DNA from 2 places in the Metabacillus indicus genome. Region 1 is predicted to be linked to the other one. Evidence: a T-box and tRNA genes for the amino acid it is inferred to sense, from the RefSeq annotation. Region 1 holds a T-box; the other holds one or more tRNA genes.
What was found. The T-box of region 1 lies ahead of trpS (tryptophan--tRNA ligase). A T-box ahead of a tRNA ligase gene usually reads a tRNA of that ligase, here a tRNA-Trp.
Positions count from the first base shown of each region.

Region 2: it has a tRNA-Trp gene. The T-box ahead of trpS (tryptophan--tRNA ligase) is inferred to sense a tRNA for this amino acid. The anticodon was not compared.

Region 1 covers NZ_CP176757.1:1,002,761-1,006,139, reverse strand. Annotated here, with positions in the region: gene ACK1LH_RS05025 (peptide ABC transporter substrate-binding protein) at 1-709, opposite strand, end outside; gene ACK1LH_RS05020 (DUF3899 domain-containing protein) at 1,126-1,485, shown strand; T-box leader at 1,533-1,747, shown strand; gene trpS (tryptophan--tRNA ligase) at 1,800-2,789, shown strand; gene ACK1LH_RS05010 (STAS domain-containing protein) at 2,835-3,320, opposite strand.
Region 2 covers NZ_CP176757.1:613,532-616,910, forward strand. Annotated here, with positions in the region: rRNA gene ACK1LH_RS03170 (23S ribosomal RNA) at 1-196, shown strand, start outside; rRNA gene rrf (5S ribosomal RNA) at 326-441, shown strand; tRNA gene ACK1LH_RS03180 (tRNA-Asn) at 458-532, shown strand; tRNA gene ACK1LH_RS03185 (tRNA-Ser) at 537-626, shown strand; tRNA gene ACK1LH_RS03190 (tRNA-Glu) at 636-710, shown strand; tRNA gene ACK1LH_RS03195 (tRNA-Val) at 726-801, shown strand; tRNA gene ACK1LH_RS03200 (tRNA-Met) at 884-960, shown strand; tRNA gene ACK1LH_RS03205 (tRNA-Asp) at 964-1,039, shown strand; tRNA gene ACK1LH_RS03210 (tRNA-Phe) at 1,050-1,125, shown strand; tRNA gene ACK1LH_RS03215 (tRNA-Thr) at 1,139-1,214, shown strand; tRNA gene ACK1LH_RS03220 (tRNA-Tyr) at 1,224-1,308, shown strand; tRNA gene ACK1LH_RS03225 (tRNA-Trp) at 1,326-1,399, shown strand; tRNA gene ACK1LH_RS03230 (tRNA-His) at 1,427-1,499, shown strand; tRNA gene ACK1LH_RS03235 (tRNA-Gln) at 1,533-1,607, shown strand; tRNA gene ACK1LH_RS03240 (tRNA-Gly) at 1,666-1,740, shown strand; tRNA gene ACK1LH_RS03245 (tRNA-Cys) at 1,750-1,823, shown strand; tRNA gene ACK1LH_RS03250 (tRNA-Leu) at 1,845-1,930, shown strand; tRNA gene ACK1LH_RS03255 (tRNA-Leu) at 1,965-2,045, shown strand; gene ACK1LH_RS03260 (hypothetical protein) at 2,379-2,798, opposite strand; gene ACK1LH_RS03265 (hypothetical protein) at 2,862-3,379, opposite strand, start outside.

The DNA of each region.
Region 1 (3,379 bases):
CTTCCCATCCATTGATTGCGAATGGTCCGTTGAACACTAAATTTTCAGACTTCTTACCGAAATTTTCGCCTTGCTCTTCAACATACTTTTGGTTCTGAGGATAGAACGTAGGGAATGCCATTAATGACTTGAAGAAAGGAATCGGTTTTTCAAGAGTCACAACAAGTGTCTTTTCGTCTTGAGCTTTAACTCCAAGATCTTCAGGTTTAGCTTTACCATTATATAATGCTTCAGCATTTTTGATTTTACCCATCATCATGTATGGACCGTAAGCAGATCCTGTGTCAGGGTTAAGAGCGCGCTGCCATGCAAAAACGAAGTCGTTAGCTGTTACAGGCTCTCCATTAGACCATTTAGCGTCTTCTTTGATTTTGATTGTGTACTCAGTGCCGTCTTCGTTAGCTTCCGGCTCGCCGTCAGCCATACCCGGGATTGGCTCCTGGTTTTCATCAATACGGTATAAACCTTCATTCGTATTGTTTAATTGAGATAAACTGATTGTATCTTCTGCAAGAACTGAGTCCATAGATGGAATCTCAGAAGATTCAAGTACTTTCAGCTCCTGAGGCACATTAGCTGCTTCTTTAGAGTCTTTGTCTTTGTCTCCTCCATCAGAAGAACTGGATCCGCCTCCGCCGTAGCAAGCAGTTAAGAAAACGCTCAGTACAAGCGAAAGGACTAAAAGCAATGAAAATTTTGACTTTTTCATTTATTACCCTCCCTTTTATTTTTAAAAAATTCTTACAAACACTATTATACAAGCTTTCGAATTTTTGTACATTCATTTTTTTAATAAAATTTACACAAATGCAATAAAATTAAGACTTTTTTAAAGCAAAAATAGTCCTTTATACCTATATTATCCACAGTATTTCTTCATGATATTTCATTCATTTAACATAAAAATGGCCAGAAGCACTGCCTTTGTAAAGATTTTAAATTGTAAGTAAAATTAAAAATGTATACAATATACAACAATAGCTAATAAACTATTTTGCAGGGAAACTGACAATATTCTGAGTAGTATTACTTTTCTCACAATAATTTTTTTTATATATTTCAATATAAAAAAACTATTGATCATCCCCGTAATTTAGTAATATAAAAAGAAAAAAGAGGGTATTTATGAACCGAAAATTATTTTTATCATCCTTCACCGTGTCATTTGTTCTAGTCTTGCTGCTTTCGCTGCTTTTCTATCAGGAGATCAGCCTGCTGCATTATATCAATATTTCATTTTACATTTCCGGGCTTCTGCTCTTTACTTCCCTATTTCTTCTGGTTGCTGAAGGCGGATTTTTTGACGGCATCACTCAGGGGTTCAGAAGGACCTTTCAATCCAAAGGCCGGGACCTTGATAAGAAGGAAGTAGAGGAAATGAGACTCTTCTCTGAACTCCTGCGGGTTGAATATACCCCGTTTTTGTTTGCCGGACTGGTTCTTGCAGCTACAATGCTTGCAGCTCTTGCTGTTTATTATTTTTGAACAGTTGAAAACGAGTCCGAAAGCCACTATAATATAGGAAATAACATGTAAATGCGATGAAAAAGAGTAGTACACAGTGACCTTATTTTTCAGAGAGTCTGCTGCCTGGTGAAAGGCGGACAATAAACACTGCGGAATGGACTTTTGAGCAGCTGACTGAACTTCAAAGTAGGATCAGCCGTTTCGTCTTGCGATAAAAGACGCTAAGTGATTTCTGCTGCAGAAATAATCAGGGTGGCACCGCGGTCCATTCGTCCCTTTTAGTCAAGGGGACGAATGGGCTTTTTTGCGTTATTTTAAGAAGGAGTGAGGATATGAAAACTATTTTTTCGGGCATCCAGCCCACAGGTAATGTCACATTAGGAAACTATATCGGAGCTATGAAACAGTTTGTTGACCTGCAGAATGATTATGACTGCTATTTTTGCATTGTTGACCAGCATGCCATCACACAGCCGCAGGACCGCCTGCAGCTCCGCAAGAGCATAAAAAGCCTTGCAGCACTATATTTAGCTGTAGGACTTGATCCTGAAAAAGCAACATTGTTCATTCAGTCAGAGGTTCCGGCACACGCACAGGCTGGATGGATGATGCAATGTGTGGCCTATATCGGCGAACTTGAGCGAATGACTCAGTTCAAGGACAAATCAGCTGGCAAAGAAGCCGTTTCTGCCGGACTGTTAACCTATCCGCCTCTGATGGCTGCCGACATTCTACTATATAAAACGGATCTCGTTCCAGTCGGCGAAGACCAGAAACAGCATCTGGAGCTCACAAGAGACTTAGCCGAACGTTTTAATAAAAAATACAATGACATCTTTACCGTCCCTGAAGTGCGCATTCCAAAGATCGGTGCAAGAATTATGTCCCTTGCAGATCCGACGAAAAAAATGAGCAAATCAGATCCAAACCAGAAAGCATTTATCACACTGCTGGACGATCCGAAAGTGATTGAAAAGAAGATCAAAAGTGCGGTTACCGATTCAGAGGGCATCGTGAAATTTGATAAAGAGAATAAGCCTGGCGTATCTAACCTCCTCTCCATCTTTTCTATTCTTTCAGGCATTTCCATCGAAGACCTGGAGAAAAAATATGAAGGAAAAGGCTACGGAGATTTTAAAGCCGACACCGCTGCTGCCGTGATTAACGCCCTGCAGCCAATTCAGGAAAAATATTATTCTCTTGTTGAATCAGATGAACTTGACGAAATCCTTGACCGCGGGGCTGAGCGTGCAAACGCACAGGCAGGAAAAATGATTAAAAAGATGGAAAGCGCAATGGGTCTTGGAAGAAAACGAAAATAAAAAAGGGAGAGGGCTCATTAAGAGCTCTCTCCCTTTTTTTACCTGCTACATTTTTTCAAATTCCATGCCTTTTTCCATCATTAAGTACTGCAGTGCCGTCCGGAAGGTTAAAAACGTCTTGATGTCCTGGCTGTTTGATAAGCCAGATGAAATTAACAGCTGGATGACAGCAGGGCCAAAACCGACGAACAGAATCTGAATGCCCATGAGCCTTACTGCAGCCGTCAATTGCTGGATATAGGATCCAAACAGTTCAACCTCCCCGATTTCCCGTTCTGATATAGCGGTAAAATCGATGATGACAGTGGCAACTTCATTTGCGTGAGATGTTTCCAGAATTTTAGATGTAATCATATCAAACCGATCTGATGAAAGCTTCCCGGTAATCGGCACAAGAATGGTTTCCGGTATGATCGAAGGAATAATCGGAACAGAAATTTCTCTGATCAGTTCTTCTTGTTCCCGAAGCTGCCTTTTCAACTCGATAATTTCATCCTGCAGCTCTTCCACATTTACTTTTTCACTTATCATATATGCCCTCGCTCAAATGAATGACTTTATTTTATTTTATTTTACCATTGTTTCAGCTT
Region 2 (3,379 bases), 390 kb from region 1:
CAAAGGCATCGCTGGGTAGCTATGTGCGGAAGGGATAAGTGCTGAAAGCATCTAAGCATGAAGCCCCCCTCAAGATGAGATTTCCCATCACATTTGTGAGTAAGAACCCTGAAAGATGATCAGGTTGATAGGTCTGAGGTGGAAGCGCGGTGACGTGTGGAGCTGACAGATACTAATCGTTCGAGGACTTAACCACAGTCTAACTAAGTGTAAGTTGCATGTGAATCTTGTTATCAAACGTTATTCAGTTTTGAAAGAATAACTTCTTTCAAAAAAAAAGCTTGAAATCTTCGGATTTCATAGTATAATAATTTTTGTCACTATGTCTGGTGATGATGGCAAAGAGGTCACACCCGTTCCCATGCCGAACACGGAAGTTAAGCTCTTTAGCGCCGATGGTAGTTGGGGGTTTCCCCCTGTGAGAGTAGGACGTTGCCAGGCTGGTGAAAATTATTATTCCGCAGTAGCTCAGTGGTAGAGCTATCGGCTGTTAACCGATCGGTCGTAGGTTCGAGTCCTACCTGCGGAGCCATTTTGGAGAGCTGTCCGAGTGGCCGAAGGAGCACGATTGGAAATCGTGTAGGCGGTAACCCGTCTCAAGGGTTCGAATCCCTTGCTCTCCGCCACAACTTTATGGCCCGTTGGTCAAGCGGTTAAGACACCGCCCTTTCACGGCGGTAACACGGGTTCGAATCCCGTACGGGTCACCAACATATTTTCACTGCGGAGGATTAGCTCAGCTGGGAGAGCATCTGCCTTACAAGCAGAGGGTCGGCGGTTCGAGCCCGTCATCCTCCACCATGAAAATTTAAAGCAGCAGCGTAACGGTCAAGCAGGTTTAACACCAACTTATCGGGACGAAAAAGAATTACCTTATTATTATCGCGGGGTGGAGCAGTCTGGTAGCTCGTCGGGCTCATAACCCGAAGGTCGCAGGTTCAAATCCTGTCCCCGCAACCAAATGGTCCCGTGGTGTAGCGGTTAACATGCCTGCCTGTCACGCAGGAGATCGCCGGTTCGATCCCGGTCGGGACCGCCATTTTTATAAAGGCTTGGTAGCTCAGTCGGTAGAGCAAAGGACTGAAAATCCTTGTGTCGGCGGTTCGATTCCGTCCCAAGCCACCATTTACACTTATATGCCGGTGTAGCTCAATTGGTAGAGCAACTGACTTGTAATCAGTAGGTTGGGGGTTCAAGTCCTCTTGCCGGCACCACTGAAATGTGGAGGGGTAGCGAAGTGGCTAAACGCGGCGGACTGTAAATCCGCTCCCTCAGGGTTCGGCGGTTCGAATCCGTCCCCCTCCACCATTTTTAAAAAAGAATACAGGGGTATAGTTTAAAGGTAGAACAGAGGTCTCCAAAACCTCCGGTGTGGGTTCGAGTCCTACTACCCCTGCCAATTTAATTAATCTTATATAGTATAATGGCGGCTGTGGCGAAGTGGTTAACGCACCAGATTGTGGCTCTGGCATTCGTGGGTTCGATTCCCATCAGTCGCCCCTTTTTACTTAATAGGGTTTTTATTTTTGTTTTGGGCTATAGCCAAGCGGTAAGGCAACGGACTTTGACTCCGTCATGCGCTGGTTCGAATCCAGCTAGCCCAGCCATTTTCACTTTAACAGTCATCTTTGTGCACCAGCTGCATAAGATACAATTACGGCGAATGCGGAAGTAGTTCAGTGGTAGAACACCACCTTGCCAAGGTGGGGGTCGCGGGTTCGAATCCCGTCTTCCGCTCCAGAATCTTAAGGCGGCATAGCCAAGTGGTAAGGCAGAGGTCTGCAAAACCTTTATCCCCGGTTCAAATCCGGGTGTCGCCTCCAATTTTTATGAACTCACCCTTAGCCGGGGTGGCGGAACTGGCAGACGCACAGGACTTAAAATCCTGCGGTAGGTGACTACCGTACCGGTTCGATTCCGGTCCTCGGCATCAACCAGTATCCAGTTCAAAAAATGATCAATTTGCCGGTGTGGCGGAATTGGCAGACGCGCACGACTCAAAATCGTGTTCCTCTGGAGTGTCGGTTCGACCCCGACCACCGGTATCTAAAATAGCTATAGAAATCAAGACTTCAACGGTTATGTTGAAGTCTTTTTTTTGCGTTTATTTTCGCGACATAAATAATATAATATCGTGTGCGTAAGAGGTTGGTGTGGGTAGAAGAGAAAAACTTTCAGATGAAGAAGCACGAATTATTAAAAAGAAAATTACGGATGATTAAGCTTACGAATTTTTCTTCAAAGATTGTTATTTGAGAAATTTAAAATAAAAAAGGACCTTAGTGGTCCTTTAGCTCCTTCACTAAAGCTATTTGAAGAAGATTATATATTATGGTAATAGAATAGAGCTGTTTACTCCTATTTTCATACCCAAAACCCTATAGTTTTATTGAAATATTTGGAAATGATAGTAAAGCAAAGACAACTACAATTAAAACAGGTAGGTAGAATATTAAAAGTGTCTTTGAAATGATAGCTTTAAACCAATTACCTGTTTTCCCTTCAAAAGGTTTTGTGCTCATCGAAAAATTTATTTCCGTTTCTTTTAGAGTAACAGCATGTTCATACAGCTTCCTAAATAACCACTCTTGATGAATAAAAAATCCATCCAATAACCAAAAGAAGAATACAGGTACCAATGCTAAAATAATATACTTCGTATTCATTTCATCAATATTAGCGAAAGCAAGTAATCCAACTACTAGGGTAACCGTCCAACCTTTTAATAAAAATGAATTAGATGCCATACGCGTTATTACATTTTGGATCATTTCAAGATAACGTATTTTGCTTTCCATACAACATTCCTCCTACTGATAAACAAGTTAATGATTCAGTACTTTTCTTTAGAAAATACTCAATTAAATCTTGACTTGAATATCAATTAAATCATGTTTTTCATACAAAACATCTAAGGCATGTGAATCACCATTCGGATTATAAGCCTTTTCCCATTCTTGAAGGTCATTTTGAGATATTTCACAAAGATGTCCTATATCCAGCTTATACTTTATGTCTAATACTTGAGCATGTTTAAGATAATACCCTTTTTTTATTAAACCGAATCTAATAGGGTCCTTTTTTCTGATAGATTGTGTCATAGCTAATTCATAATAAATCCAAGGAGATTTTGTTTGTTTAATCACCTCGTTTGTTACAATGGAATTTGGAGTATTTAAAAAAAGGACACATTCAGTTTTATCTATCATCTTAGTTAGTGCCGTTGACAGCATCATATAAACATGGCTTGTTGAAAAATTTCTTTTTTCATAATTGTAAGTATTGCTGTCTTTATTTTTACAATAAATGTCATCTATTTTTTTTAGAAGGTTTGCAGCATATCCCCACACACAAGAATCAATGAAAACTGTTAAACCGA